4 regions of the Streptomyces sp. NPDC004284 genome follow, and region 1 is predicted to be linked to each of the others. Evidence: riboswitches for the same ligand, from Rfam matches in the RefSeq annotation. Region 1 holds a riboswitch; each other region holds the start of a gene.
What was found. Region 1 has a riboswitch for cyclic di-AMP ahead of ACFYUS_RS37140 (transglycosylase family protein). Riboswitches for the same ligand answer to the same signal wherever they lie in the genome.
Positions count from the first base shown of each region.

Region 2: linked by a shared signal. The riboswitch ahead of ACFYUS_RS06130 (peptidoglycan DD-metalloendopeptidase family protein) and the one ahead of ACFYUS_RS37140 (transglycosylase family protein) in region 1 are both predicted to bind cyclic di-AMP.
Region 3: linked by a shared signal. The riboswitch ahead of ACFYUS_RS16940 (M23 family metallopeptidase) and the one ahead of ACFYUS_RS37140 (transglycosylase family protein) in region 1 are both predicted to bind cyclic di-AMP.
Region 4: linked by a shared signal. The riboswitch ahead of ACFYUS_RS35935 (transglycosylase SLT domain-containing protein) and the one ahead of ACFYUS_RS37140 (transglycosylase family protein) in region 1 are both predicted to bind cyclic di-AMP.

Region 1 is NZ_JBIAMJ010000025.1:44,422-51,965, reverse strand. It holds gene ACFYUS_RS37155 (globin domain-containing protein) at 1-743, opposite strand, end outside; gene ACFYUS_RS37150 (cytochrome P450) at 830-2,113, shown strand; gene ACFYUS_RS37145 (transglycosylase family protein) at 2,208-3,242, shown strand; cyclic di-AMP (ydaO/yuaA leader) riboswitch at 3,501-3,675, shown strand; gene ACFYUS_RS37140 (transglycosylase family protein) at 3,679-4,413, shown strand; gene eno (phosphopyruvate hydratase) at 4,722-6,008, shown strand; gene ACFYUS_RS37130 (septum formation initiator family protein) at 6,099-6,569, shown strand; gene ACFYUS_RS37125 (DUF501 domain-containing protein) at 6,601-7,140, shown strand; gene ACFYUS_RS37120 (exopolyphosphatase) at 7,137-7,544, shown strand, end outside.
Region 2 is NZ_JBIAMJ010000002.1:208,752-216,295, forward strand. It holds gene ACFYUS_RS06115 (helix-turn-helix domain-containing protein) at 1-383, shown strand, start outside; gene ACFYUS_RS06120 (DUF6126 family protein) at 417-572, shown strand; gene ACFYUS_RS06125 (tyrosine-protein phosphatase) at 579-1,400, opposite strand; cyclic di-AMP (ydaO/yuaA leader) riboswitch at 1,741-1,928, shown strand; gene ACFYUS_RS06130 (peptidoglycan DD-metalloendopeptidase family protein) at 1,933-2,865, shown strand; gene ACFYUS_RS06135 (SGNH/GDSL hydrolase family protein) at 3,018-3,812, shown strand; gene ACFYUS_RS06140 (SIMPL domain-containing protein) at 3,964-4,737, shown strand; gene ACFYUS_RS06145 (TetR/AcrR family transcriptional regulator) at 4,773-5,489, opposite strand; gene ACFYUS_RS06150 (Glu/Leu/Phe/Val dehydrogenase dimerization domain-containing protein) at 5,554-6,732, opposite strand; gene ACFYUS_RS06155 (MBL fold metallo-hydrolase) at 6,865-7,544, shown strand, end outside.
Region 3 is NZ_JBIAMJ010000005.1:460,759-468,302, forward strand. It holds gene ACFYUS_RS16930 (MFS transporter) at 1-659, shown strand, start outside; gene ACFYUS_RS16935 (PP2C family protein-serine/threonine phosphatase) at 789-1,991, shown strand; cyclic di-AMP (ydaO/yuaA leader) riboswitch at 2,204-2,368, shown strand; gene ACFYUS_RS16940 (M23 family metallopeptidase) at 2,380-3,462, shown strand; gene ACFYUS_RS16945 (PrsW family intramembrane metalloprotease) at 3,470-4,777, opposite strand; gene trmB (tRNA (guanosine(46)-N7)-methyltransferase TrmB) at 4,884-5,603, opposite strand; gene lhgO (L-2-hydroxyglutarate oxidase) at 5,725-6,909, opposite strand; gene ACFYUS_RS16960 (MFS transporter) at 7,010-7,544, opposite strand, start outside.
Region 4 is NZ_JBIAMJ010000023.1:13,954-21,497, forward strand. It holds gene ACFYUS_RS35925 (phosphocholine-specific phospholipase C) at 1-1,511, shown strand, start outside; gene ACFYUS_RS35930 (hypothetical protein) at 1,574-2,200, opposite strand; cyclic di-AMP (ydaO/yuaA leader) riboswitch at 2,553-2,738, shown strand; gene ACFYUS_RS35935 (transglycosylase SLT domain-containing protein) at 2,742-3,590, shown strand; gene ACFYUS_RS35940 (phosphoribosyltransferase family protein) at 3,574-4,878, opposite strand; gene ACFYUS_RS35945 (hypothetical protein) at 5,024-5,620, opposite strand; gene ACFYUS_RS35950 (alpha/beta fold hydrolase) at 5,770-6,534, opposite strand; gene ACFYUS_RS35955 (SpoIIE family protein phosphatase) at 6,745-7,544, shown strand, end outside.

The sequences.
Region 1 (7,544 bases):
ATATAGGTGCGGAGTCCGCCCGGCGCGGTCCGCGCGGTGAGCCCGCCGCCGGGGGCGCTGAGCCGCAGCACCTCGCCCGGCCGCGTCTCGTCGACCAGCGCCGTGCTCATCGCGCCGCCCGCGATCCGGCTCACGTGCAGCTCGACCGTGCCGTCCGGGCGGGGCGCGTCCGCGAGGGAGTAGGTGCGCCAGACGCGCGGGACCCGCAGCGAGCTGACGCCGACGTACTGGCCGGGGAGGTGGGGGAGGGGCTGCCGGGGGCGGAGGGTGAGGACGGCCAGGTCGTCGCCGTACCGCTCGTGCCGGACGACGTCCGCGTCCCACCACGCGGGCTCCCCGGCCGCCTCCGCCTCGGCGGCCCCGGCCAGCATCAGATCGGCGACGAGCCCGTACGCCTCGGTCCAGGCCTTCTCCGCCTCGATGGTCCAGGCCGAGCCGGTGGCGTGCGCGAAGGCGGCGAGCAGGCTCTCCCCGACCCCGGCGTACAGCGCGGGGGAGGCGAGGAACTTGCGGTGGTCGCGGCCCAGCCGGCCGAGGTAGCCGGCGAGAGAGGGGTCCTCCAGGTGGGCCACCACATGGGTGAGCGCGGCGAGGAGCCGGTCCCGCTGGGGGACCATGTCCTCGGGGAAGAGCTCGCGCACACCGGGGTTGTTCCAGAAGAGGTGCGAGTAGAAGAACGCCACGGCGTGCTCGGCGCGTCTCTCGACGACCGCGAACGTGCTTCTGAGCAGCTGGTGATCCACTGGCAAGAATCTAAGGCACGACCCGCACCGCCCGGGTGCGGGTTCTCCCCGGACGTGTCGCCCGGGCCGCCCTGTACGGTCGTGACGTGAGTACGACCCCCGGCCCCGCCCCCGCGCCCGACCTCTTCACCTGGGAGTTCGCGAGCGATCCGTACCCCGCCTACGCCTGGCTGCGGGAGCACGCGCCCGTCCACCGGACGACGCTGCCCAGCGGGGTCGAGGCCTGGCTCGTGACCCGGTACGCGGACGCCCGGCAGGCCCTCGCGGACCAGCGGCTCTCCAAGAACCCGGCGCACCACGAGGAGTCCCCGCACGCGAAGGGGAAGACGGGCATCCCGGGCGAGCGCAAGGCCGAGCTGATGACGCACCTGCTCAACATCGACCCGCCGGACCACACCCGGCTGCGGCGGCTCGTGTCGAAGGCCTTCACCCCGCGCCGGGTCGCCGAGTTCGCGCCGCGCGTGCAGGAGCTGACCGACCGGCTCATCGACTCCTTCGTGGAGCGGGGCAGCGCCGACCTCATCCACGAGTTCGCCTTCCCGCTCCCCATCTACGCGATCTGCGACCTGCTCGGGGTGCCGGCGGAGGACCAGGACGACTTCCGGGACTGGGCCGGGATGATGATCCGGCACGGCGGGGGGCCGCGCGGCGGGGTCGCCCGGTCGGTGAAGAAGATGCGCGGCTATCTCGCCGAGCTCATCCACCGCAAGCGCGAGGAGCCGGGCGACGACCTGATCTCGGGGCTCATCAAGGCCTCCGACCACGGCGAGCACCTCACCGAGAACGAGGCCGCCGCCATGGCGTTCATCCTTCTCTTCGCCGGATTCGAGACGACGGTCAATCTGGTGGGGAACGGGCTCTACGCGCTCCTCCGTCATCCCGAGCAGCGCGCGCGGCTCCAGGCCTCGCTCGCCGCCGGGGAGACCGGACTCCTGGAGACCGGGATCGAGGAGCTGCTGCGGTACGACGGGCCCGTGGAGATGGCGACCTGGCGGTACGCGACGCGGGCGCTGACCATCGGCGGGCAGGAGATCCCGGCGGGCGACCCGGTGCTCGTGGTGCTCGCCGCCGCCGACCGGGACCCGGAGCGCTTCGACGGGCCGGACGTCCTCGACCTCGCCCGGCGCGACAACCAGCACCTGGGCTACGGGCACGGCATCCACTACTGCCTGGGCGCGCCGCTCGCCCGCCTCGAAGGACAGACGGCGCTCGCGACCCTGCTGACTCGCCTGCCGGACCTGCGACTTGCCGCCGATCCGGCCGAACTGCGATGGCGCGGCGGGCTCATCATGCGTGGTTTGCGCACGCTTCCAGTGGAGTTCTCCCCTTCCGTACCCCTCTTGGTTACTGACGAACCATCAGAAATGTGATCTTCGCGTGATCGGCGGTCCATCGACTTGTGACGGACATTCGAATGCGGCTACGTTTCCCGGCAGTCTCAGCCGTCACGCGAAAGGCGCTTCTATGCGTTCCGGGAACGGACGACACCGTCGCCCCCGTCAGGCCCCCGCCCTCGTCGTCGCCGCGGGCGTGACCGGATCCGCCATGGCGCTGCCGCTGCTCGCCACCGGATCCGCCTCCGCCGCCGACGCCTCCACCTGGGACCGGGTCGCCGAGTGCGAGTCCGGCGGCCAGTGGAGCGCCAACTTCGGCAACGGGATGTACGGCGGCCTCCAGTTCACCCAGGACAGCTGGGAGCGCAACGGCGGCCTCGCGTACGCGCCCAGCCCCGACCTGGCCAGCCGCGCCCAGCAGATCGCGGTCGCCGAGAAGGCGCTCGACAGGGGCAGCGACGAGTGGGCCACCTGCGCGCCGATCGCCGGCCTGAAGAACGACGGCAAGGCCACCGGCGTGAACCCCGGCCCGACGGCCGTCCCGACGACCCCCACGGGCCCCCTCCCCGAGTCCAACCGCACCGCGGGGACCGAAGGGGCGGCCGAACGGTCCGCCACGTCCGTGACCCCCGCCACTCCCGCGACCCCGGCCGCGCCGACCGGCCCGGCGCGTTCCGCCGCCTCCGCCGTGCCGGCCACCCCGGCCGCGCCCACCACCCCGGCGGCCCCGGTCACGCACGATGCGTCCGTTACGCCCGGTACGCCGGATTCTTCTGACGCGCCGAAGGGTGACGTGTCGTCGGCCACGCCCGGCACCGGCAAGCACCGGGGCGAGGCCGCCCCGGAGGAATCCGGCAAGGTGGACAGTTCTACTGAATCCGGTCGGCACGCATCGAGCGCGGACAAGGCCGCGGGGGCGCTCGGCACTCCCTCGGCGACCGATGCCGCGAAGGATTCGGGCACAACGGACAGTCAGGGCACTTCGGGCGAATACACCGTGCAGCCGGGTGACAGCCTGTCCGGCATTGCGGAGGAGAACGAACTCCCCGGAGGCTGGGCCGCCCTCTATGACGCCAACAAGAAGACGGTCGGCGTCGACCCGGACCTCATCCTCCCTGGTCAGAGCCTTGACCTGACGGAGGGTTCGACGGCGACGGCAGGTTAGTTCGCGGGCTTATGTCCGGTTCTGGGCAAGTGAGACATGGGTCTCTTCGCCCCAACTGGCGTGCCACGTCCGCAAACTTTGCTCCCGTCACCTCTCACCTGCGCAAACGCCACCCACCGGAGGGCAAGCAGGGGCGATATTTCCGCAATCGGCCTCTTTGAACTTCCGGTGGGTCTGTGTCTACGGTCGTCACCGCTCGCCACCGCGGGCCCCGTCGACCGAAACGCCGAATCCTGCCGTCGGCCGATGGGAACAGTCGTCGCGCAAGCGCCGAAGGCAGGAGTGGGGGACCCAAGGTAAGTGCCGGTCCCGGCCGTTGAGACAGACGGACGGACGACCGGCTTGGGGTGAAGCCGCGTGCCAGGACACGCGGCCGGGCAACTTTCCGGCCCGAACCCGACAGCTCACCTCACAGGCGTCGGTGAGGAGAATCCCCATGCTGTTTTCCGCCAAGGGCAAACACCGTCGTTCCTCCAGGGCCGCCCAGGTCGCCGCGCTCGTCGGCGTCACCGGTGTCGCCGTCGCCGCCCCGCTGCTGACCGCGGGCGCCGCCTCGGCCGCCACCACCTCCGAGTGGGACGCCGTCGCCCAGTGCGAGTCCGGCGGCAACTGGGCCATCAACACCGGCAACGGCTTCTACGGCGGCCTGCAGTTCACCAACTCCACCTGGGCCGCCTTCGGTGGCACCGCCTACGCCCCGCGTGCCGACCTGGCGTCCAAGTCCCAGCAGATCACCATCGCCGAGAAGGTCCTCGCGGGCCAGGGCAAGGGTGCCTGGCCGAGCTGCGGCGTCGGCCTCTCCAGCGCCTCCTACGACGGCGGCGCCGCCGAGAGCACCCCGCAGCAGAGCGCTCCGGAGCAGACCCAGCAGTCCGCCCCGCAGCAGCAGGCCGCCCCGAAGCAGCAGGAGCGTCGCGCCGAGCAGCCGACCACCCGCAGCGAGCACCGCAAGGCCCCGAAGGCCGACGCCAAGAAGACCGTCACCACGCCGACCGGCAAGAAGGTCAAGAAGGGCGACGGCGAGTACAAGGTCGTCACCGGCGACACCCTCAGCAGGATCGCCCAGGCGCACGGCGTCGAGGGCGGCTGGGCCAAGCTCTTCGAGCTGAACAAGGACGTCGTCGAGAACGCCGACCTCATCTACCCGGGCCAGCAGCTCCACCTGAAGTGAGCCCGGCGGCCCGCGTGAGTCCGGCGGCTCACGCGGCCCCGACGACCCTCCCGCGGTGACCACCCCGGTCCGGCGTGCCCTTCCCCCGTGCGCGCCGGACCGGGGTTCCCCTCTTTGGGGGCCCCGACGGTTACCGTCCAGTAGATCTGGGGCCCTTCGTCCCGTGATGCGTGCCCTTGGGTCCTTTTTCGTCCCAGGGGGCGGGCGCGCGGCGGGCCGGAGCCCCCGCGCCGGTTAGGCTCTTGTCGCAAGGCCAAGCGACCCTGCATCGACCTTGCGTCACATCCAGCGTCACATCCCAGAAGGAGATGCTCGTGCCGTCCATCGACGTCGTCGTAGCCCGGGAAATCCTGGACTCCCGAGGCAACCCCACGGTCGAGGTCGAGGTCGGCCTCGACGACGGCAGCACCGGCCGTGCTGCTGTTCCGTCCGGCGCCTCCACCGGTGCGTTCGAGGCCATCGAGCTTCGCGACGGTGACCCCAACCGCTACCAGGGCAAGGGTGTCGAGAAGGCCGTCCTCGCCGTCATCGAGCAGATCGGCCCGGAGCTCGTCGGCTACGACGCCACCGAGCAGCGCCTGATCGACCAGGCCATGTTCGACCTGGACGCCACGGAGAACAAGGGCTCGCTCGGCGCCAACGCCATCCTCGGCGTCTCCCTCGCCGTCGCGCACGCCGCCTCCGAGGCCAGCGACCTCCCGCTCTTCCGCTACCTGGGCGGCCCGAACGCGCACCTGCTGCCCGTTCCGATGATGAACATCCTCAACGGTGGGTCGCACGCCGACTCCAACGTCGACATCCAGGAGTTCATGATCGCCCCGATCGGCGCGGAGTCCTTCTCCGAGGCCCTCCGCTGGGGCACCGAGGTCTACCACACCCTCAAGGCCGTCCTGAAGGGCAAGGGCCTCTCCACCGGCCTCGGCGACGAGGGCGGCTTCGCCCCGAACCTGGACTCCAACCGCGAGGCGCTCGACCTCATCCTGGAGGCCATCAAGCAGGCCGGCTACGTCCCGGGCAAGGACATCGCGCTCGCGCTCGACGTCGCCGCGTCCGAGTTCTACAAGGACGGCAAGTACGAGTTCGAGGGCAAGTCCCGCTCGGCCGCCGAGATGACCGAGTACTACGAGGAGCTCGTCTCCGCGTACCCGCTGGTCTCCATCGAGGACCCGCTGTTCGAGGACGACTGGGCCGGCTGGAAGGTCATCACCGACAAGCTCGGCTCCAAGGTCCAGCTCGTCGGCGACGACCTCTTCGTCACCAACCCGGAGCGCCTCGCCCGCGGCATCGAGGAGGGCACCGCCAACGCCCTCCTGGTCAAGGTCAACCAGATCGGCTCGCTGACCGAGACCCTGGACGCCGTCGAGCTCGCCCAGCGCAACGGCTTCAAGTGCATGATGTCGCACCGCTCCGGCGAGACCGAGGACGTCACCATCGCCGACCTCGCCGTCGCCACCAACTGCGGCCAGATCAAGACCGGCGCCCCGGCCCGCTCCGAGCGCGTCGCCAAGTACAACCAGCTCCTGCGCATCGAGGAGATCCTCGACGACGCCGCGGTCTACGCCGGCCGCAGCGCCTTCCCGCGCTTCAAGGGCTGAACAGGCCTGACGCTGTAGATACGTCCGTCCCCGCACCCGGTCCCGTACCGTGTGCGGGGACGTACGCGTGAACAGGGGAGGCGACACGACATGGCCGCGAAGGACCGGGACCGGTTCTCGACCGCGACCCGGATCAGACTGCTCGGCGAGCAGACAGCCGCCCGTGTCTACCGCTCCCAGACCCGCCGCCAGGCCCGCCGCTCGCGGCTCACCGGCCGCGCGGCCTTCCTCGCCCTCGTGGTCTGCTCCCTCGTCGTGGCGCTCGCCTACCCGATGCGGAGCTACGTCTCCCAGCAGGGCGAGATCGCCGAGCAGGAGCGCCGGGCCGCCGAGGCCGCCCGGCGGGTCGAGGAACTGAAGGACGAGAAGGCCCGCCTCCAGGACCCGGCCTACGTCCGCCGCCTCGCCCGCGAGCACCTGCACTACCTGCTCCCCGGCGAGACCGGTTTCACCGTGAACGACCCCGACGCGGAGCAGCGGCCCCGCGCCGACCAGGGCGCGGAGGACCGCCCCTGGTACGACAACCTCTGGGACGGCGTCGACCACGCCGACCGCCCCTGACCCTCCTCCGCGACACACGAACAAGGCAGACATGGACACGCCCCCTCCGCAGACCGACCGCACCGAGCCCACCGAGACGGACATCGCGGCCTTCGAGCTCCAGCTCGGCCGCCCGCCCCGCGGCCTGCGCGCCATCGCGCACCGCTGCCCGTGCGGCAACCCGGACGTCGTCGAGACCGCGCCCCGGCTCCCCGACGGCACGCCGTTCCCGACCACGTACTACCTGACCTGCCCGCGGGCGGCCTCGGCCATCGGCACCCTCGAGGCCAACGGGGTCATGAAGGAGATGCAGGCCCGGCTCGCCACCGACCCGGAGCTCGCCGCCGCCTACCGGGCCGCGCACGAGGACTACATCGCCCGCCGTGACGCCATCGAGGTCCTGGAGGGCTTCCCGAGCGCCGGCGGCATGCCGGACCGGGTCAAGTGCCTGCACGTCCTCGTCGGCCACTCGCTGGCCGCCGGACCGGGCGTGAACCCGTTCGGCGACGAGGCGCTCGCGATGCTGCCGGAGTGGTGGGCGAAGGGCCCGTGCGTGAACCCGTGCACCGACGAAGGGAAGTCCTCCGAATGACCCGGGTCGCCGGAATCGACTGCGGCACGAACTCCATCCGCCTCCTCGTCGCCGACGTCCACCCGGAGACGGGTGACCTCGTCGAGCTGGACCGGCGGATGACGATCGTCCGGCTCGGGCAGGGCGTCGACAAGACGGGCCGGCTCGCCCCCGAGGCGCTGGAGCGGACCTTCGCGGCCTGCCGCGAGTACGCCGAGGTCATCAAGGAGCTGGGCGCCGAGCGGCTCCGCTTCGTTGCCACCTCCGCCTCCCGCGACGCCGAGAACCGCGAGGACTTCGTGAACGGGGTCGTGGAGATCCTGGGCGTGGAGCCCGAGGTCATCACCGGCGACCAGGAGGCCGCGTTCTCCTTCACCGGCGCCACCGGCGAGCTGCATGGCGACGACCGCCGGCTGGTCGTCGAC
Region 2 (7,544 bases), on a different contig from region 1:
CGCCCCCCGAGCGCGACCCCGTCGTCCGGGCCGGCCGCTCCGAACCCGTCGAGGCCGACGGCTGGATCTACCGCCAGGCGGGCGGCGCCGGACGCGCCCTCCAGTGCCTGCGGGTCCACGTGCCGTACGCCACCCGGGCCGACATCGTGCGCGTCCACCCCGGCGAGGAGTGGATCCACGTCCTGGAGGGGCGGGTGCGGCTCGCCCTCGGCGAGGCCGTCCACGTCCTCGACCCCGGGGACAGCGCGCACTTCGACTCGCTGACCCCGCATCGGATCGGCGCCGCCACCCCCGGCGGGGCCGAGCTGCTCTTCGTCCACACCCTGATGCAGAGCCCCGCCGCCGAGCTGTGCCTCGGCGACGGGACCCCGCACCGGCGTTGACCTCGTGTGACCCTTCCCAGGAAAGGACCGACCATGTCCGAGAAGTCCGTATCGGTGACCGGTGAGGAACGCGGTGAAGGCAAGTTCCCCAAGGGCCTGGTGCTCCGCCTCTTCGCCTATCTGATCGCCGGCCACCTCTTCGCCGGCTTCCTCTACCTGCTCTTCATGCTGGGCGGGCAGAACCAGTAGGGGCGGCTACGCCTCCGTGACCAGGCGCTCCCGCAGCCGCTCACGGGTCTCGGGGGCCAGCTTCAGGCCCTCGGACAGATAGGCGTCGACCGTGCCCCAGGTCGCCTCGATCGTCTCGAAGGCGGCCCGCAGATACTCCACCCGCGCGTCGAAGAGCGGGCTCAGCAGCTCCATCACCTCGGGCGACATCGCGTCCGCGGCGGTGGAGCTGCGGCGCACCTTGTAGCGGCGGTGCGGGTCGTTCGACTTCACGTAGTCGGCCTCGATCGCCTCCCGCTCGACGCCGAGCGCGAGCAGGGTGATCGCGATGGCGAGCCCGGCCCGGTCCTTGCCCGCGGCGCAGTGCATGAGGGCCGGGAGGCTCTCCTCCGCCATGGCGTGGAGGATCCGGCCGTGCTCCTCGGTCCGCTCGACCACCATCTTCCGGTACGAGTCGGACATCCTGGCGGCCGCCTTGCCGTCGCCGAGGACCTCCCGCAGCTGCGCGGTCTCGCCGTCGCGCACCAGCTTCCAGAACTCCTTGCCGTCGGCCGGGTCGTTGAGCGGTATGTTCACGTTCCGCACGCCGGGCAGCTCGACGTCCGGACCCTCGAGCCTCCGGTCCGACTCGTTGCGGAAGTCGAAGACGGTGTGCAGCCCCAGCGAGGCCAGGAAGGCGGCGTCGTCCTCCGTCGCGTGGGCGAGGTGGCCGCTGCGGAAGAGGCGGCCGGGGCGGACGGCGCGCCCGTCCGTCGTCGGCAGGCCGCCCACGTCCCGGAAGTTGCGGACCTCCGTCAGCTCGGGCTCGGCGGCTTCGGCGGGCGGGACCTGCGGCAGCTGCTGCGTCACGGCTGCTCCTGTTCTGTAGATCGGTTCCTGGGGCAATCATCTCGGCCGGGGCCCCGGACCCGCACCCCCCGGGACAGGAATGGGTGATCTGTCCGTATTGACTGGTTCGGCATAACCCGCCCCGGTTGCAGGGGGGATGGGGATCGGCGCGTGAGCAGCGTCATAACCGTGACGGACCGTGCCTGATCGTCTTTTCCAAATACCCCCCGGGAAAAGGAGATCGAGGATTCGTCATCCACGGAGGGTGACCGGAATTCCGGCCGGATTTCACCGGATCCCGAAGCGCTTGAAAACTGCGGCTTGTTCGCCCCGACTTCTCTCGTCTAGCGTCGCGCTCAATCCGGACGGACCGCCGAATCCTGCCACCGACCGGAATCCACACTCACCCGTAGAAGGCAGGAGCGGGGGACCCAGGTAGTACGCCGATCCCTCGATGAAGGACGGCTCGGGGTGAAGTCGCGCGAGAACGCGGCCGGACATCTCCAGTCCGAACCCGACAGCTCACCTCGCAGGCGCCGGAGAGGAATTCGCCATGCCCGCGAAGGGTAAGCACCGCCGTACCAAGTCCAGTCGCCTGACCCGCGGCCTCGCCGCCGCCGGCACCGGCGGCGCCGTCGTCGCCCTCCCGCTCCTCGGAGCCACCGGCGCCCACGCCGCCGAGCAGGCCGCCCCGGCCGCCGCTCCCGTCGTCGCCCCGGTGAAGGCCGCGCCCGCCGCCCCGGTGAAGGCCGCTCCGAAGACGTACTCCGTCGTCCGGGGCGACTACCTGTCGAAGATCGCCTCCGAGCGCCACCTCGCCGGCGGCTGGAAGAAGCTGTACGAGGACAACCGCCAGGTCATCGGCGAGGACCCCTCGCTGATCCTGCCCGGCATGAAGCTCACCCTCGGCGCGAAGAGCACCGCCGAGGCCGCGCACCGGAGCACCTGGAGCTCCGGCGAGAACGGCGACGCCCAGCGTGCCTCGCGCGGCAGCGAGCGCACCTCGGCCCCGGCCGCCGCCGCGACCACCGCCTCCTCCTCTTCGGCGACCTCCTCCTCGGCCGGGACGACCTCCTCCTCCGGCTGGGTCGCCCCGATCGCCGGCGCCGCCATGTCGACCCCGTACCACCAGGCCGGTTCCATGTGGTCCTCCGGCTACCACACCGGTGTCGACTTCATCGCCTCCACCGGCACCACCGTCCACGCGGTCGGCCCCGGCACCGTCTACTCCGCCGGCGACGGCGGCGCGTACGGCAACCAGGTCGTCATCCAGCACGCCGACGGCACCTTCTCGCAGTACGCCCACCTGTCCTCGATCTCCGTCTCCGCCGGCCAGACCGTCACCGGCGGCCAGCAGATCGGCCTCTCCGGCGCGACCGGCAACGTCACCGGCCCGCACCTGCACTTCGAGATGCGCACCGGGCCGGAGTACGGCTCCGACATCGACCCGCTGGCCGCCCTGCGGTCGCACGGCGTGAGCATCTGACGCGACGTCAGCTCCAGGGGGCCCGGCACGCACGTGCCGGGCCTCCGGCGTATTCCGGCTTGGTGGAATCTTTATCGGTGGCATATGTCACCCTGCGTCAACCCCTCCTTACGGTCGCGTAGGTCACATCCGAAAGGGAAGGATGTGCTCCCGTGGCAGACGATTCGAGATCAACAGACAAGAGCGCATTCGGGTCGTACGCGGCGATCGGTGACAGCTTCACCGAGGGCGTCGGAGACCCCGGGCCCGACGGGACGTACGTCGGCTGGGCGGACCGCTTCGCGGTCCTGCTCGCCGACCAGCTGCCGGAGCACGACGCCTTCCGGTACGCCAATCTCGCCGTACGGGGGCGCCTCCTCGACCAGATCGTGGCGGAACAGGTCCCCCGGGCGAAGGAACTCGCCCCCGACCTGGTGACCTTCTGCGCGGGCGGCAACGACATCATCCGCCCCGGCACGGACCCGGACGACGTGGCCGAGCGCTTCGAGCGCGCCGTCGCCGAACTGACCTCCGCCGTCGGCACCGTCATGGTGACCACCGGCTTCGACACCCGCGACGTGATCCTCCTCAAGCACCTGCGCGGCAAGATCGCCACGTACAACGGGCACGTCCGGGCCATCGCGGACCGCTACGGCTGCCCGGTCCTCGACCTGTGGTCGCTGAAGTCCGTGCAGGACCGGCGCGCCTGGGACGACGACCGGCTGCACCTCTCGCCCGAGGGCCACACCCGCGTCGCCCTGCGCGCCGCCCAGGTCCTCGGCATGGAGGTGCCCGCCGACCCGGACCAGCCCTGGCCGCCGGAACCGCCGCGCGGCACGCTGGAGGTCCGCCGCGACGACATCCACTGGGCCAGGGAGTACCTGGTGCCCTGGATCGGGCGCCGGCTGCGCGGCGAGAGCTCGGGCGACCACGTCGAGGCGAAGCGCCCCGACCTCATGCCCCTGTAGCACCGGGCGGACCGGCGAGGGCGGGCGGTCCCGGTTGGTGCGGAGAGGTGAAGGGGGCCGGCGGTCAGGAGTGGCGCGCGGGAGGCGGCGGCGCCGGGTGCTGGGATGTGCCCGCCGGAGCCCCGGCACCCACCCCCCGAAGGGACCGCCCGTGACGATCCGCCGGCCCAGCGCCGCCCGCACCGCCCGTCTGCTCGCCGCCACCGCCGTGCTCGGCGGCCTCCTCGCCGGCCCCGCGGCCCCCGCCCTGGCCGCCGCGCCCGAGCGGGCGGCCCTCCGCACCTCCGCCCGGGACGCCGAACCGGCCACGGCCACGGTCACCGTCACGGGCAACGGCCGGGCGGCCGCCGCGCCCGACCTGGCGATCCTGTCCGCCGGGGTCGAGGCCACCCGCCCGACGGCGAAGGAGGCGATGGCGGCGCAGAGCACCGGGGCCGAGGCACTGCTCGGCGTGCTCCACAGACAGGGGATCGCCGACCGGGACATCCGCACCGACAGCCTCTCGCTGTCCCCGGTCTACACCCAGACCAAGGACGGGGAGAGCAAGGTGACGGGCTATCAGGCGGGGCAGTCGTTCTCCGTGAAGGTCCGCGACATCGACAGGACCGGCCAGGTCATCGGGGCCGTCAACGACGCCACCGGGAGCACGGGCCGGATCAACGGGGTCGTCTTCGACGTCGCCGACCCGTCGGCGCTGCGGGCGAAGGCCCGCGAGGCCGCCTACCGGGACGCGTACGACAAGGCCTCGCAGCACGCCCGGCTCAGCGGCCACCGGCTCGGCCGGCTGGTCTCGCTGAGCGAGGGCGAGTCCGTCCGCCCCGGCCTCGGCACGACCCCCGTCTCCGCGGACGAACCGGGCGTACCGCTGGCGCCCGGCGAGATCGAGGAGCAGGTCACGGTCTCGGCGGTGTACGAGCTGATCTGACGGGCGGGCGGGTGCACCGGCCCTGCCCTGGTCGGCTACGGCGGCCCGTCCGGCCCGTCCGGCCCGTCCGGCCCGTCCGGCCCGTCCGGCCCGTCAGGCCCGTCCGGGCTGTCAGGGCTTTCCGGGCTCCCCGGCTCCTTCGGCGCGGCCGGGTCCGGCGTCGGCAGGTCGAGTTCCCGGGCGAGGGCGGCGTCCGCCCACCGGAGCATCGTGGTGCGGGCGAGGGGGCCTGCGTAGGCCGTCGTCTGGACGGCGAGGCCGTCGAGGAGGGCGGTGAGCCGCCAGGCGGCCCCGGCCGGATCCGGGCAGCGGAACTCCCCGGCGGCGACGCCCTCCTCGATGACCCGGGTCAGCGCCGCCTTCCACTCCCGGTCGAGGGAGGCGGCGACCCGGCGCAGCTCGGGGTCGCGCAGTGAGGCCGCCCAGCCCTCGATCCACAGCCGCCAGCCCTTGGCCTGCCCGGTCGGGGCGTACCAGCGCACGGCGGCCCGCAGCCGTCGGACGGCGGTGGAGCGCCGTCCGAGCAGCCGGCGCAGCTGGGCGAGGTCGCCCTCGGCCGCGTGGGCGAAGGCCGCGGCGACCAGCTGCTCCTTGGACGAGAAGTGGTAGAGCACGAGTGCGTTGCTCACGTCGAGCGCGGCGGCCACGTCGGCGATCCGGACGGCGGCGACGCCACGGGCCTCGATCTGCTCGACGGCGGCCCTCAGGAGTTCGTCCCGTCGCTCGGCCACGCTCAACCGCACTCTCGCCACGCCGTGCAGCCTACACAGCACGTGACAAGGTCATGATCGCCAACGGCTCCGGCGGGTGGCCGGTTCAGTACCAGCCGTAGCGTTCGGCGATCACCGGCAGCCGCTCGTCCACCAGCGCGTGCGCCGCGGCGCGCGGGCTGACGCCGTCCGCCTCCGCCCGGTCGAGCATCCCGCCGACGAGCGTCCGCATCGCCCGCCGTACCCGCGCGAAGGCCTGCTCCGCGTCGGCCTCGATGTCACCGAAGAGCGTCCACCACCACCAGGCGTTCGTGCACGAGTTCACGACCACGTCCGGAAGGACGGTCACCCCGCGCGCGGCGAGCGCCTCCTCGGCCTCCGGCAGGACCGGCATGTTGGCGGCCTCGGCGATCCAGCGGGCGGTGATCCGGTCCTGCTCCGCGGTGCCGATCGCGTACGAGACGGCCGCCGGGACGAGGACCTCGGCGTCGGCCGAGAGCCAGGCGTCCCCGGGCTCCTCGCGGTCGCCGGGCCGCAGCGCGGAGCGGTCGACGGTCCCGTGCGCGTCCCGGGCGGCGAGCAGCGCCTCGACGTCGAGGCCGTCGGGGTTCACGATCGTGCCCCGGACGTCGGCGACGGCCACGACCCGCAGCCCGGCCCGGGCGAGGAAGCGGGCGGTCGCCCCGCCCATCGTGCCGAGGCCCTGCACGGACACCCGGGTGCCCGCGTACTCCCGCCCGGCCCGGTCGAGGGCGACGAGCACCGATTCGGCGACACCGAGGCCGCCGACGAGCTCGTCGAGCCCGATGCCGTCCACCTCGATCGCGAACGCGTCGGCGAGCCGCTTCCGGGCCTCCGCCTCGTCCTCCAGGAGCGGGTACACGGCCTGTACGGAGGAGACGAGCCCGGCCTCGGCCACCGCCCGGTCCACCAGGTCCTGGGTGAGCCCGAGGTCCTCCCCGGTGGTCCAGAACCGCTCGACGTACGGCCGCATCGCCCGCAGATAGCGCACGAGGACGCCGTACGCCTCGGGGGAGCGGGGGTCGCAGTCGATGCCGCCCTTGGCGCCGCCCAGCGGCACGTACCGGGCGGACGGGTCGTAGTGCAGGGCCTCCTTCATGGTCATGCCCCGGGCGAGCCCGGCGACCTCCTCCGCCGTGCACCCCTCCCGCATCCGCAGACCGCCGCTGGCCACGCCGCGCACCAGCCGGTCGACCACCAGATGGCCCCGCCGCCCGGTCACGTGATCGGTCCAGTCGACGGACAGCAGGGGAGTGGGACTCATCGCGGATCTCCTCGGAGGGAACGGGCCGGCCGGGCGGGCCGTACTGAACGACGATTCAGTATGGCCGACCGCGCGGCCGTCCCCGGCGCGGGCCGCCCATAATGGAACGACCCCGAGAGATCAGGAGGTCCTGTGACCGGTACCGGCTCCGACCGTTCGCCGCGGGCCCGGCTGCGCGCACTGCGCCCCGAGTCCTTCGGCGCGGAACCCACGGGCGAGCGCCTCGCCCGGATCCGCCGCTCGCCGAACTTCGCGGACGGGATCTTCCAGAACCCCGAACCGGCCAGCCGCCGCCCCTCCGGGTCCGGCGTCGAGTTCGCCAAGGTCTACTTCGAGAAGGAAGGACGCGCGCGCCGAGCCCCCACCGGCGCGATCCCCGTCCATCCCACCACCCTCGCCGACCTGGCCAAACCTCCGGCCACCGGCCTGCGCCTGACCTGGATGGGCCACTCCGGCATCCTCGCGGAGATCGACGGCCACCGGGTCCTCTTCGACCCGGTCTGGGGCGACCGCTGCTCCCCCTTCCCCTTCGCGGGCCCCAAGCGGCTCCACCCCGTGCCCGTACCGCTCGCCGAGCTCGGCCCGGTCGACGTGGTCGTGATCTCGCACGACCACTACGACCACCTCGACCTGCCGACGATCAAGGCACTGGCCGGCACCGACACGCTCTTCGCGGTGCCGCTCGGCGTCGGCGCGCACCTGGAGCACTGGGGCGTGCCCGCCTCCCGCCTGCGCGAGCTGGACTGGAACGAGTCCACCGAGGTCGGCGACCTGCGGCTCACGGCCACCCCGGCCCGGCACTTCTGCGGCCG
Region 3 (7,544 bases), on a different contig from region 1:
CCGGCCTGACCCTCGTCCAGCTCCGGCATCTGCCCGTACAGGTCTCCGAGGCGCCGCGGGAGCAGCGGGGCCAGTTCCGCACGGTGCTCTCCCACCGCACCTTCTGGCTCTTCTCGCTCGCCATGACCGGCTCGTACGTGCTGTCCTTCCAGGTCTATCTGGCGCTGCCGCTCGCGGCCGGCGGGACGGGACGGACGACCGCGCTGTTCGCCGTCTCGGCGCTCGTCGCGCTCGCCGGACAGCTGCGGATCACGGCCTGGTGCCGGCGCCGCCTCAGCCGGGAGCGGTGTCTCGTCCTCGGGCTCGCCCTGATGGGCGGGGCCTTCCTGGTCCCCGCCGCCCTGGGGCGCGGCCTGGCGGCGCTGCTGCTGTGCGCGGCGGTCCTGGCCGTGGCGAACGCGGTGCTCTACCCGTACGAGATGGACACCGTCGTCGCCCTGTCCCGGGGGCGTTGGGTGGCCACCCACTACGGGCTCTACAACACCGTGTGCGGGGTCGGCATCACCCTCGGGAACCTGGGGACGGGCGCGCTCCTCGACGTCACCGGCTGGTCGGCGGCGCCCTGGCTCGTGCTGTGCGCGGTGGGCCTGGTGTGCGCGGCGGCGATGGCGCTGCTCGCCCGGGGCGGCCGGCTGGCGGAGGGGGTGACCGGGGGCTGACCCCGTACGGGGCCGGCCGACCCCGTACGCCAGTCGGCCCCGTGGGAGTCGCCGCCCCGGGCGGCGGCGGCCACCCTGGGAGGGCGCGGTGCGGACCGCGGCCGGGCGGACCGGGCAGGGAGGGCACAGGTGGGGCCAGGAGCGGCGGGCGGCGGGCGGCGGGGCGGGGAACGCCCCGAGTACGGCGGCGCCCGCCGCTTCATCCGCGCCCTCCCCCCGCTGATCATCGCGGGCGGTGTCGTCTTCGACGTGGCGACCCCGCCCGCGTACACGGCGGCGCCGCTCTTCTCCGCCGCCCCGCTGGTCGCGGCGCCCTTCTCCTCCCTGCTCACGACCCTGCTCACCGGGATCGCCGCCGTCCTCGCCTCGATCGGGCTGCACTCCTACAACGGCACCGTCGACGAGATCGCGTCCCTCACCGAGACCCTGACCGTCCTCACGGTCTCCGCGCTCGCCCTCCTCATCAACCAGGTCGTGCGCCGCAGCGGCGAGCGGCTCGCCTCGGCGCGGGTCATCGCGGAGGCCGCGCAGAAGGCGGTGCTGCCGACGCCGGCCGAGCGGATCGGCGGGCTGCAGTGCGCGGCGCGGTACGAGGCGGCGCAGGCCGACGCGTTCATCGGCGGCGACCTGTTCGCCGTCCAGGACACCCCGCACGGGGTGCGGCTCGTGGTCGGGGACGTCCGGGGCAAGGGGATGGAGGCGGTCGAGGCCGTCGCCGTCGTCACCGGCGCCTTCCGGGAGGCGGCCGAGACGGAACGGAGCCTGGAGGGCGTGGCACGGCGCCTGGAGCGGGCGCTGGCCCGGGAGGGCACCCGCCGGGACGACCTCGACTCCTTCGAGGGGTTCACCACCGCCGTCCTGGCCGAGATCCCGCGCGGCGACGGCGGCGGGACCTTCGACGGCTTCGTACGGGTCGTCAACCGCGGGCACCCGCCGCCGCTGATGCTGTACGGGGACGGGCGCCTGGACCTGCTGGAGCCGGGCCAGGCGGCGCTGCCGCTCGGGATGGGCGAACTGGCGGAGTGGCCGGACCGGGTCGAGGCGTGGCCGCTCCCGCCGGGCGCGACGCTGCTCTTCTACACGGACGGCCTCTCGGAGGCGCGGGACGCGCGGGGCGTCTTCTACGATCCGGCGGCGCGCCTCGCCGGGCGGATCTTCCCGGGGCCCGAGGAGCTGCTCGACGCGCTCGTGGACGACGTACGGCTCCACACGGGCGGCGGGTCGACGGACGACATGGCGCTGCTCGCCGTGAGCCGCCCGGCGACGGGGCAGCCGGAGCGGCGCCGGACGATGCCGGTGGTGCCGCCGGGCGGGCCCGGTCACCGGCCGTAGTCGAGGGGTGTCACTGCGATAACAATTGACACAACGTCAGATCGCGGGGGTTTCGCGGAATCCCCCGAAGGCCTTGCTGAAGGGGGGTCAACTCGGGCGATAGCCCCATAATTCAATGAACGATCAAGGAGGACGGCTTGGAATCGGGACCCCCTGTCTATTAACGTTCGATAACGCAGCGCGGTCGTCCCAGCCGTCGCAAGAGGCGGCACCGTGCGCACGCGCCGAATCCTGAAAAGGAACCGGGGAACCACCACTTGGGGTGAATCGGGCCCCTTCGCACCCGTGCGAACCACGCACGCGGGCGGCCGAGCCCGTAGGAGACCTTCCCGCTCCGAACCCGTCAGCTAACCCGGTAGGCGAGACGGAAGGAAAGGAGCGCGCCCCCGTGGCGTCCAACACCCCCGCATCCGAAGCCCCCTTCGACGCCTTCGGTGGTGGTGCGGCTCCCTCCGCCCCGGACACCGAGTGGAACCCCACCGAGGGCTCCCTGCGCTCCGAGAGCCGCTCCGGCGGCCGGCACCGGGTCGTCAAGCAGCGCTCCAACTTCGCCCGCTCCTCCACCGTCCTCGGCGTCGGCGTGATCGCCGCCGTCGGCGCGGGCGGCCTCGCCACCGCGCAGGAGAAGCCCCCGGTGGCGATATCCCTGCCGGACCTCCCGGACCTGAACCTGCCGGACGCCCACGACATCCCCGGCGTCGGCGACCTCCTTCCCGCGGAGGAGAGCGCGCCCGCCGCCCAGGCCGAGGCGAACCCGCTCACCTCCGCCACCTACACCACCACGGCCGAGGAGCAGACCTCCGCCCCCGCCGCGGGCGAGGCCCTGCGCGCCCGCATCCTCCAGCAGGCCGAGCAGCAGCAGGCCTCCGCCGACGCCGCCGAGAAGGCAGCCGTCGAGAAGGCCGCGGCCGAGAAGGCCGCCGCGGAGGCCGCGGCCAAGGAAGCCGCCGCGGAGAAGGCGGCCGCCGAGGCGAAGGCCAAGGCGGAGGCGGAGGCGAAGGCCAAGGCGGAAGCGGAGGCCAAGGCGAAGGCCGAGGCCGCCGAGGCCGAGCGCCTCGCCAAGCTCGCCGCCGAGTACGCGCTGCCGGTCTCCTCGTACACCCTCACCGCCAGCTACATGCAGTCCGGCTCGATGTGGTCCTCCGGCTACCACACCGGCCTCGACTTCGCCGCCCCCACGGGCACCCCGCTCAAGGCGGTCCACGGCGCCACCGTCAAGTCGGCGGGCTGGTCCGGCTCCTACGGCTACCGCATCGTCCTGGAGCTGGAGGACGGCACCGAGGTCTGGTACTGCCACCTCTCGTCCATGCTGGTCAGCGCCGGCCAGACCGTCGGCACCGGCGAGACCATCGGCCGCGTCGGCGCCACCGGCAACGTCACCGGCGCCCACCTCCACATGGAGGTCCACACGCCCGGCGGCGACGGCATCGACCCGGCGGCCTGGCTCCGCTCCAAGGGCCTGAACCCCTGAGCAGCTCCTAACTCCGGTACGGGTTGTAGCCGTCGTAGTCCAGGTACTGCGGCGGCGCCCAGACCCGGCCCGTCGCCCGCGCCGCGTACGTGAGCGCGGGGGAGGCGACCTCGCGGCGCTGCCACAGGTGGTGCAGCAGCTCCTGCTCCCGCGCCGGGAAATCGGGTCCCGCCGTGCCGCGCCGGGCCCGGTCCCGCAGGAACGCCAGGGTCGTCGCGAAGGACTCGTACTCGCCGACCGCCCGCGCGGCCGGCGCCCCGTACGTCCGGGCGGCGAACGCCCGGGCCATCTTCCGGGCCCGCATCGACGACAGCGCGAGCGGCTCCGTGGGGGCGAGCCAGCCGGCCGCCGCGTACGCCGGGAGCTCCCCGGATATCGTGCGCAGCTCGCGCTGCCGGCTCCACACCGCCAGCCAGGTCAGCAGACCGAAGGCCGGGACCATGAGCGCCCCGTACACCGCGTAGAAGGCCAGCGGGCCGCCGAAGGTGGCCGAGCCGTTCCACGCGGAGTGCAGGCTCATCGCGAGCAGCAGCCCGGCCGGCGGCAGCAGCACCCGGCGCAGCCGCTTCCCGGGCGGCGCGAGGGCGGCGAGACCGAAGCCGATGCCGGTGAGCACGGTGAACAGCGGATGCGCGAACGGCGACATCACGACCCGCACGAAGAAGGTCGCGGCGGTCACCGAGCCCAGGCCGGTCGAGCCGAACTCCTGGTCCTCGCCGAAGGCGTTGCCGAGGTAGAGGATGTTCTCGGTGAAGGCGAAGCCGGTCGCGGTGAAACCGGCGACCACGACGCCGTCGACGAGACCGCCGAAGTCCTTCCTGCGGAAGAGGAACAGCAGCAGGATCGCGGCCGCCTTCGCGCTCTCCTCCACCACCGGGGCGACGACGGTGGCCCCGAGGGTGTCGGCCGAGTCCGGATCGGCCGTGGCCGTGGCGATCCAGCGGACCGCGAAGGAGTTCGCCAGGATCGCGACGAGCGCGGCGGCGAAGGCACCCCAGGCGAACGCGAACAGCAGGTTCTTCCAGGGACCCGGCTCGACCCGGTCGAGCCAGCGGAACGCCGCCATGAGCAGCGGTACGGGAAACACCGCGAGGCCCAGACCGACGAGGAAGCCCTGCGTGCCGGTCTGCTCGCGGACCAGCGCCAGGATGACCAGGGCACAGAGCGCGAGCAGCGTGACGACGGTGATCGCCCGGACCACCCGGCTGCGCCAGAAGGCCCGCCGGGGCCGGTAGCGCCACTGGGTTCGGTCGGCGACGGCGGGGAAGGCCGGCTCCTCGGTGTCCCGGTGCGGGACGGCGGCTGGGTTGAACACGTCAGCGACCCTAACGACCCCCACCGACAGTGGTCGACGAAGTTACCGGCTCTCGGTCACCTCGGCGTCAGAGGCGCTCGGTCACTTCCGCGTCGAAGGCTCCCGGTCACTTCCGGCGGAAGAGCAGGTCGTGCACGACGTGCCCCTTGTCGAGTCCCTGTCCCTCGAAGCGGGTGAGGGGCCGGAAGTCGGGGCGGGGCGCGTAGCCGCCGTCGGCCTGCGTGTTCTCGTAGTCCGGATGCGCGGAGAGCACCTCCAGCATCTGGACGGCGTACTCCTCCCAGTCCGTGGCGCAGTGCAGCACGGCCCCGGGCTTCATGCGCGGCGCGAGGAGGCTGAGGAACTCGGGCTGGATGAGGCGGCGCTTGTGGTGGCGCGCCTTGGGCCACGGGTCCGGGAAGTAGACCCGGCAGCCGTCGAGGGCCGCGTCGCCGAGCATCTCGCGGAGCAGGATGACCGCGTCGCCGTTGGCGACCCGGACGTTGGTGAGCCCGTTCCGGTCGGCGAGGCCGAGCAGATTGCCCTGGCCGGGGGTGTGCACGTCCACGGCGAGGATCCCGGTGCCCGGGTCGGCGGCCGCCATCTGCGCGGTCGCCTCGCCCATGCCGAAGCCGATCTCCAGGACGACCGGGAGCCCGTCGAACATCTCGCCCAGGTCGAGGACCTGCTTGCCGTCGATGTCGAGGCCCCAGTCGGGCCACCGCTTCAGCATGGCCTCGGCCTGCCCGTACGTGACACGGCTGCGGCGCGGCTGGAAGCTCCGGATCCGCCGCTCGTGGTGGGCCCCGGCGGGATCCGGCATGGGCCCCTCGCCGGGGGCGAACATCCGGCTGCCCCGGCGCGCGACGGGCTGGCCGGGGTCGGCGACGGGCTGCGGGCTGTTCTCGATCTGCTCAGACACAATGCGGCCAAGTCTACGGGGACCCGGCCGGGCGTGCGGTGCCGTGCTACAGGTGGGCCAGGGCCCGGCCCGCCACCTCGCGGCCGATCGGGAGCGAGGCCGTCGCCGCGGGCGAGGGCGCGTTCAGGACGTGGACCGTCCGCTCGGCCTCGCGGAACAGGAAGTCGTCGACCAGCGTCCCGTCCCGCAGCACCGCCTGCGCCCGGACCCCCGGCGCCGCCCGCCGCAGGTCGGACTCCTCGACGACGGGGAGCAGCCGCCGCACCGCCTCCGTGAAGGCCCGCTTCGAGACCGAGCGGTGCAGCTCGCCGGCGCCGTACCGCCAGTGCGCGCGGGCGATCGCCCAGGAGCCGGGCCACGCCAGGGTGGCGCCCAGTTCGCGCGGGCGGACGACGGACCAGCCGTACCCCTCCTTCGCGAGCGCCGGGACCGCGTTCGGCCCGATGTGGACGCCGCCGTCGATGCCCCGGGTGAGGTGCACCCCGAGGAAGGGGAAGGCGGGGTCGGGGACCGGGTAGACCAGGCCCCGGACCAGCGAGGGGTCCGCGAGCTCGTAGTACTCGCCCCGGAAGGGGACGATCCGCATGCCCGGGTCGTCGCCCGCGAGCCGCGCGATCCGGTCGCAGTGCAGCCCCGCGCAGTTGACGAGGACCTTCGCCCGCACCACGCGCCCGTCCGCCGTGCGCACGGCGACGCCCCAGGGCCGCCGGTCGATGACGGTGACCTCCGCGCCGTACAGGATCCGGGCCCCGGAGGCCGAGGCGAGCCGCTCCGACACCGCCCCGTAGTCGCAGATGCCGGTCGTGCCGACGTGGATCGCGGCGAGCCCCCGCACCCGCGGCTCGTACTCGCTGATCTGCGCCGGGCCGAGCTCCCGCACGGGGATGCCGTTCTCCCGGCCGCGCTGCACGAGCGCGTGCAGCCGGGGCAGCTCCTCGCGCGTGGTGGCGACGATGAGCTTCCCCGTCACCTCGTGCGGAATGCCCCACTCCGTACAGAACTTGACCATTTCGGCCGCGCCCTCGACCGCGTACCGCGCCTTGAGCGACCCCGGCCGGTAGTAGATCCCGCTGTGGATCACCCCGCTGTTGCGCCCCGTCTGGTGGCGCGCGAGGGCCCGCTCCTTCTCCAGGACCGTGACCCGGGTGCCGGGAGCGGCGCGCGTCAGGGCGTACGCCGTCGACAGGCCGACGATCCCGCCTCCGATCACCAGCACGTCACAGTCAAACACCAGCGCCACCTCCCACCCCCGATAGTGCACTGGCCCACTGACAACGCCCCTAAACGCCCACACCGTGGGACGCGTGTCACTTCTGCGTATCGACTGCTCCTCACGCCGGAGCGACGAGCAGCGGCCGGGCCCGCTCCCGCAGTTCCATGACCCGCGGCTCGTGCCCGTACGGTTCGAGCCGGTGCAGCAGGTCCCGTACGTACTCGGTCGTCCGCGCCGAGGAGATCCGCCCCGCCACCTCCACCGCGCGCGTGCCCGCCGCGCAGGCCGCGTCCAGGTTGCCCGACTCCAGCTCGGCCACCGCCGACACCACGAGCCGCAGCCCGTGCGAGCGGACGAACTCCTCCGTCGGCCGGGACAGCGCCTGCTCGGTGAAGCGCCGCACCTCGCCCGGCATCCGCAGGTCCCGGTAGCACTCGGCGGCGTCGGCGCAGAACCGGTCGTACGAGTAGAAGCCGAGCCACGTCGGATCGGCGTCGCCCTCCCGGGACCGCTCCAGCCAGCCCTCGGCGGACTTGAGCGCGGCCGCGGCGGCGACCCCGTCGCCGGCCTTGGCGTGCGCGCGGGCCTCCACGAGCCGGAAGAAGGACATGGTGCGGGCGGTGGCGAGCCCCCGGTTCCGTTCGAGGGCGGCC
Region 4 (7,544 bases), on a different contig from region 1:
GCTCGACGCTGAGCGCCACGGGCCCCAACCGCACCTTCCTGTGGAGCGGGAAGGTCGACGGCTCCAGCAAGGACGGGGGCGACGAGTCGGGCCTCACCTGGGAGACGTACGCCGAGGCGCTCCAGCGCGCCGGGATGAGCTGGAAGGTCTACCAGAACGCCCAGGACAACTACGGCGACAACGGTCTCGCGTACTTCAAGAAGTTCACCGACGCGAAGCCCGGGGATCCGCTGTACGACCGGGGCATGGGCTCGGTCCCGAAGGCGACCGGCTCGACGCCGGACGACATCGCTGCGGCGATCCGCGCCGACGTCGTCGCGGGCACCCTGCCGCAGGTGTCGTGGGTGGTCGCGAACGAGGCCTTCTCGGAGCACCCGTACGCCCCTCCGGGGGACGGCGCCCACTTCGTCGACCTCGTCTACCGCGCGCTGGCCGCGAACGCCGAGGTGTTCGACTCCACGGTGCTGTTCCTCAACTACGACGAGAACGACGGCTTCTTCGACCACGTGCCGCCGCCGGTCGCCCCTCCGGGCACCGCGGGCGAGTACCTCGACGGCGTGCCGATCGGACTGGGCTTCCGCGTCCCCATGCTTGTCATGTCCCCGTGGACCCGGGGCGGCTGGGTGAGCTCCGAGGTCTTCGACCACACCTCGGTGCTGCGCTTCATGGAGACCTGGACGGCGGCCCTCGGCACCCCGGCCGCCTGCCCCAACATCAGCGCCTGGCGGCGGAAGGTGACGGGCGATCTGACCGGTGTCTTCGACTTCGCCAACCCGGTGTACGGAGTGCCCGCCGGCCTTCCCTCGACGGCGAAGGTGATCGGGCAGGCCACCTGCGGCCCGCTGCCGAACCCGGCGCCCCAGAACAACGCGCTGCCCGCGCAGGAGTCCGGCACGCGACCGGCGCGCGCCCTGCCGTACCAGGTGAACGGCAACCTCGACCGCTTCGAGTTCGGCGCCGCGGGCAAGATCCTGGCCTGGTTCTCGATGGCGAACCAGGGCGCGGAGGCCAAGCGGTCGGCGCACTTCTCGATCCATCCGCACCAGTACCGGGACACGGCCGCCTGGCAGTACACCGTCGACCCCGGCACCACGGCCTCCGACTACTTCAACATCGGGCTCGGCTCGGGCTCGGGGAAGTACGACATCTCGATGATGGGCCCCAACCGCTTCCTGCGCCGGTTCATCGGGGACGCCTCCAAGGCGGGCAAGGACGTCGAGGTGGCGGCCCGGTTCGCGCCCGAGAGCGGGACGGGCAAGACGGCCCTGTGGTTCAGGATGACGAACAGCTCGTCCGGTCCCGTCACCTTCACGATCCGCTCGAACGCCTACCGCTCGGACGGGCCGTGGACCTACACGGTGCCGGCGAACTCCAGCCGCGAGGACTTCTTCAACGCGGTGGCGTACAACGGCGGCTGGTACGACTTCACGATCCTCGCCGACATCGACGGCACCTGGTCGCGCCGGTACACCGGCCACATCGAGACCGGAGCCGCGAGCGTCAGCGGCTGACCCCCTCCCCTCGCGTGCCGGGTGGCGGCCTTCCGGTCGCCGCCCGGCACGCGGGCACGGCGTCAGCGGCCGGCGTGCGCGGCGCGGCGGACCGTGGCGTCGAGGAGGGCCACCGCGTCGGCGGCCGTACGGCCGGGGGCCCGGTTCCACGGCCCGATCAGCCCCTGCCAGCCCCGCGACCGGAGCTCGGTCATGACCCAGGCGGCCGCCTCGTTCATGGTGTCCGCGCTGCCGTAGCCGAGGCGGTGGGCGGCGAGGAGGGCGCCACAGAGGCACCGGGCGCCACGGGTGTCGCGCAGCTTGTACGGGGCGTTCTGCCAGCCCCACTCCGCCAGCACCAGGCGGGCGTAGCCGAGGTGGACCGAGGGACGCAGGTCGGCCTGCCCGATGCGGCGCCACATGTGCAGCCGGTCCGGCAGGACGGCTCCGAGCCGTCCCGGGATGCGGCGCTCGGCGGGGAGCTCCGGCGGCAGGGCGGCGAGCGCGTCGGCCACGAGCCGGTCCACCGGCACGCTGAGCAGTTCCCGCCAGCCCTCCTCCGCCGGCGGCGACTCCTCGGGGGCCGTCGGCCCCGGCACCGCGGGGGCGGTCCAGTCCGTGACGATCCGCTGCCAGGCGGCGCTCTCGAAGAGGGCGGCCGCCTCGCGGTCGAGGCTGTCGGGGCTGAGCAGGGAGGTGGAGGGCGGCATGAGGTGTCTCCTGAGTCGGTTCCCTCCATCTTTCAAGATAAATGTCTGTTTTGCGACTTTTGACCCTCCCGGCGAGCCACCCGCCCGAACGCCCGATCCCGGGGATTTCCCCCTTATTTACCTACTACGGAATTACACCCCATATTCGGACATTACCGTCCGCGTGACGCGACTCACTCGCCCGCCCCGGGGCCTCTGAGGCACCTCCTCCCACCCCATGCCGCACAAGGAAGTTCGACACCCCCGGCGCGGCATCGATCTTGAATTCCCCGAATTCCGTGATCCATTTCCCCATTCCCGGGGTCCGCTCGTCTTGTTATCCGTCGCATTACTGGCCTACGGTCACCTCCATTCGAGCGGAACGCCCAATCCTGCCGCCGCTCGGTAAACCTCACTTTCACCCGACGGCAGGAGCGGGGGACCCACGAATACGCCGGTCCGGAATCCGGAACGGCTCGGGGTGCAGCCGCGTGCGCGCGGCCGGACATCTCCCGTCCGAACCCGACAGCTCACCTCGCAGGCGCCGGAGAGGAAACCTGTCATGCCTGCTCACGGTAAGCACCGCCGTCCCCGCCTCGGCCACATCTCCCGGGGCCTCGCCCTGGTCGGCACGGGTGGCGCCGCCCTCACCCTGCCGCTGATCGTCCCAGCCGTCGCCAGTGCCGCGCCCGTGGCCGGGGCCCCGGCCGTCGCCGCCCAGTCCGTCGCCGCTCCCGCCGCGCCGATCGTGGTCAAGGCGCCCGCCGCCCCGAGCGCGGTCCACACGTACACCGTCCTGAGTGGTGACTCGCTTTCCCTGATCGCCCACAAGAAGGGAATTCAGGGGGGCTGGAAGAGCCTTTACCGTGCCAACAAGAGCGCCGTGGGTGACAATCCTTCACTCATTCACCCCGGTCTCGAACTGACGATCCGTCGGGATTCCGCGAAGGCCGCCCCCGCGCAGGCGAAGAAGTCCGCCACGACCGAGCGGGCGAGCCGCTCCGAGCACCGGTCGGCCGCCCCCGCCGTCGCCACCGGAACGGGCGCCTCCGCCGCGGCGGCCGTCCCGGCCGTCGCCGCCACGAACTACGCCGACAACCTCGACGGCTGGATCCGGGAGTCGCTGGCCATCATGGGCCAGCAGAACATCCCCGGCACCTACGACGGGATCCTGCGCAACGTCATGCGCGAGTCCTCCGGAAACCCCCGGGCCATCAACCTCTGGGACTCCAACGCCGTCGCCGGCACCCCCTCGAAGGGCCTCCTCCAGGTCATCGAGCCGACCTTCCTCGCCTACCACGTGCCCGGCACGTCCATGGACCTGTTCGACCCGGTCGCCAACATCACCGCCGCCTGCAACTACGCGGCCGACCGCTACGGCTCCATCGACAACGTCAACTCGGCGTACTGATCCCCGCACGCCGGAAGTGCTCGGCGAACCAGGAGGTGGCGAGGGCCGCCACCTCCTCCAGGGCGCCCGGCTCCTCGAAGAGGTGGCCGGCGCCGCCCACGACGGAGAGCCGGTTCTCGCAGCGCAGCAGGGCCAGGGCCCGCCGGTTGAGGTCCAGGACCAGCGCGTCCGCGCCGCCCACCACCAGGAGCGTCGGGGCGCGCACCTGGGCCAGGCGCTCGGCCGCGAGGTCCGGCCGGCCGCCGCGCGAGACGACGGCGCCCACCGGGGACGCGGGATCGCCCGCCGCCCACAGCGCGGCGGCCGCGCCCGTGCTCGCGCCGAAGTACCCGAGCGGGAGCCCGGTGCTCTCGGGCCGCCCGGCCAGCCACTCCGTGGCCCCGGCGAGCCGCCCGGCGAGCAGCGGGGTGTCGAAGACATGGGCCCGGTCGGTCGCCTCCGCCTCGGTCAGCAGGTCGAAGAGCAGCGTCCCCAGGCCCGCCCGGTTGAGCGCCGCGGCGACCGCCCGGTTCCGCGGACTGTGGCGGCTGCTGCCGCTGCCGTGCGCGAACAGGACGATCCCGCGCGCGTCCTCGGGCACCGCGAGGCGTCCGCCGAGGGTGACCTCGTCGACCGGGATCCGGACGTCCGTGTCCCGCACGACGGGGACCCGCGCGGCCCTGTTCCGGTCCAGGCAGGCGATGACCTCGGCGTCCGGGGTCTGCGAGAAGTCCCGGTAGAACTGCCCGATCGCGAAGAAGAGTTCCGGCGCGTGCACGCTGACGGTCTCGTCGGCCTCGCCGCCGAGGCGGGCCGTCCAGCCCTTCGGCGCCACCGGAACCGCGAGCACGATCCGTGCGGCGCCCCGGGCGCGGACCACCCGGCAGGCCGCCAGCGCCGTGGCGCCCGTGGCCAGCCCGTCGTCGACCACGACGACCGTCCGCCCGTCCAGCGGCACGGGCGTCCGGCTGCCCCGGTAGCGGAGGGCGCGCTGGTCGAGCTCGGTGTGCTCCCTCTCCTCCACGGCGGCGAGGTCGCGGTCGCTCACGCGGGTCTCCCGGAGCACCCGCTCGTTGAGCACCCGCACGCCGCCCTCCCCGAGCGCCCCCATCGCCAGCTCCGGCTGATAGGGCACTCCCAGCTTCCGTACGAGACAGATGTCGAGCGGCGCGTCGAGGGCGTCGGCGACCTCCGCCGCCACCGGCACGCCACCCCGTGGGAGCCCGAGGACCACGACGTCATGGCCCTTGAGGTGGTCGAGCCGGGCGGCGAGCTGCCGCCCCGCGTCACTGCGATCGCTGAAGAACATGGTCCGCCGCCCTTCCGTCCACGCGGCCCGGGCGCGGGGAGGGACGCCGTGTCCCGTTCCCTGCCCGTCCCTCCAGGGTAGACGCGACGGGCGGGTCGACGGGGAGGGCTCGATCAGCGGGTGCTCCGGGAGGACCGGGGCCCGGTCAGCGGGACTGCAGGGCGTCGAGGGCCACGGTCTGGGCCAGGGCGAGCCGCCGGTCGAGCTCCGGGTCGGCTATGTCGAGCACGTACCGGTCCCGTATCCCGAACAGCTTGTCGACCGACAGGACGGAGCGCCCTCCCTCGGTGAAGTCGAAGTGGTACGGCACGACGAACGGGAGCAGGTCCGTGAAGGGCAGGAACTCCCAGGCGCGCCGCAGCAGCGCCACCACTTCGTTCCGCTCCTGCCCGGTGGCCTCCCGCCCCTCGCCCTCCCGGCTCAGGTGCCAGGTGCTGCGCAGCAGGGACGCGCCGAAGTCCTTCCGGAAGCTGCCCAGTCGGGTGCCCGAGGCGCCGAACACGTCGTACGTCGCACCGAGGTCGATGACCTGGCGGGCCTTGAAGGTGAAGAGGACCTGGCGCTTGGACTCGTCGGTGTAGAAGGTGACGTGCTCCTTGAGCGCCATCCTCTTCTGGTGGGCGAAGGCGACGAGTTCGTCCTCCTTGCCGTCCGGGCCGATGGTGTGCACCAGGTACCGGTTGGCCATCAGCGTCACCTTCTGCCGTACGAGAAAGCGGTGCTGAGACTGTGCGAGGCCCATCGGTCGTGCTCCTGCCGGTCGTGGACGGTCCCGGGAAGACCGCCCTGCGATGTCGTGAGCACGATGATCCACTAGCGAGGGGCCCCGCCACTGTCCTCGAAAGTCGTCGGTTCCGACGACCTTCGGATGAGACCCGGGACGGGGTTCCCTCAGGCGCCGAGGAAGGCCTCGATGGCCTCGGCGAGGGCCTGCGGGGTCTCCTCCGGGGGGTAGTGACCGGCGTCCTTGAGGACTTCGAGGCGGGCGTTGGGGTACCAGCGCAGCCAGGTGGCCTCCATCGCCTCGGCGCCGAGCGCGGGGTCGTGGGCGCCGACGACGAGCAGGACGGGGGTGGGGTTGTCGCGGACGCGCTCGTGGAAGTCGGTGCGGGACCAGGAGTCCAGGTAGGCGCGGAAGGCCGTCGCGGAGGAGCGGGTGACGGAACGGTCGACGAGCGCGCTCAGCCAGGCGTCGTCGTAGCGGCCGCCGGTGGTGTTGTCGATGATCGCGCGCCGGTTGGCCGGTTCGTCGGCGGCTCCGGCGAAGAGCTCCCAGGTCTCCCCGTCGAGCGGGAGGCCGGCCGCGGAGACCGGCGAGATGCCGATGAGCGAACGGATCCGGTCCGGGGCGTCGAGGAGCATCACCTGGGCCGCCTTGCCGCCCATCGAGTGGCCGATGACGGAGAAGTCGTCCCAGCCGAGGTCGTCGGCGACCGCGAGCGCGTCGGCCGCGACCTCCTCCATCGTGTAGGCGCCCGCGCGGTCGAGGGCATCGCCGTAGCCCCGGCAGTCGACGAAGGCGTACGTGCCGACGGCGCCGTCCAGGTGGGCGCGCAGCGGAGCGAAGCTGGTGCGGTCGCCGAACCAGTTGTGAAGGACGAGGGCCCTCCCGGGCCCCTCGCCGTGTACGTCGTACGGAAGAACCTGGCCCGTCATCGTGCCCCCTGCTCGCGAGGTCGTGCCGCCGCGCGCCGACGGCGGCGGTCGACGACCGAGTGTGACGGCACGGACGCGTGGGGTCAACACCGTCCGGCGGGGCGCGCGGGAGCGTGTCGAACGCGCGCGCCGCGGGCGCCGCCGGCCCACGGACGCGTCCGCCCCCGGTCCGGGATGCGGCCTCTTTCGCCTCGGGCGCATGCTGTCTGTGTGACCTCGTACGGCGCGTCCGGCCACGGCCCGGCGGGCGGCAGCGGGCTTCCGTCCGGGAACGGAGCCGACGACGGGCCTCCTTCCGGCGCGCTGACATGGGCCCTGGCGGAGGCGGCGCTCGCGACGGTGGAGGAGGTCGGCGGGTACGCGGGCGGGGTGTACCTGCGCTCCGGCACCCCGGGGCTGTTGAGGATGGCGGTCCTGGTGGGGCTCCCGGGGTCGTTGTTCCGTCCGTGGTGGCGGATGCACGCGAACCGGCCGTTCCCCGTCGCGGAGGCGCACCGCTCGGGGCAGTCCGTCCACCTCCCCGACGTCGAGGAGGCCATGCGGCGGTTCCCGCAGCTGGTGGCGAGCCTCCCCTTCCCGTTCGCCTCGCTGTACGCGCCGGTGGTCGCCGGCCGTGAGCGCTTCGGCGTGCTCGTGGCCCTGCGGGCGCCGACCCCGGGGATGCCGGTGGACGCCCGGGACCGGAACCGGATGACGCGGGGCGCGCTCCGCCTCGGCGAGGCCCTGGCGGACCTGACCCGGCAGGGGACGGAGGTCGAGTGGCCCGGCGACCCGGTGTGCGTGCAGCTGCCCATCGGTTCGGGCCCCCCGGTCCGGTTCGGCTCCTTCGCCTGGGACCTGGACACGGGCACGGTCACGCTGGACGACGGGCTCCTCGCCATCCTCGGCGCGGGCATCTCCTCGCCCTGCTCGATCGAGAAGCTGACGTCCCTCCTCGACCCCGAGGACGGATACGCGCTGTGGGCGGCGGCCCGGCAGGCGACGGGGACGGACGGAGGGCCGTCGGTCCG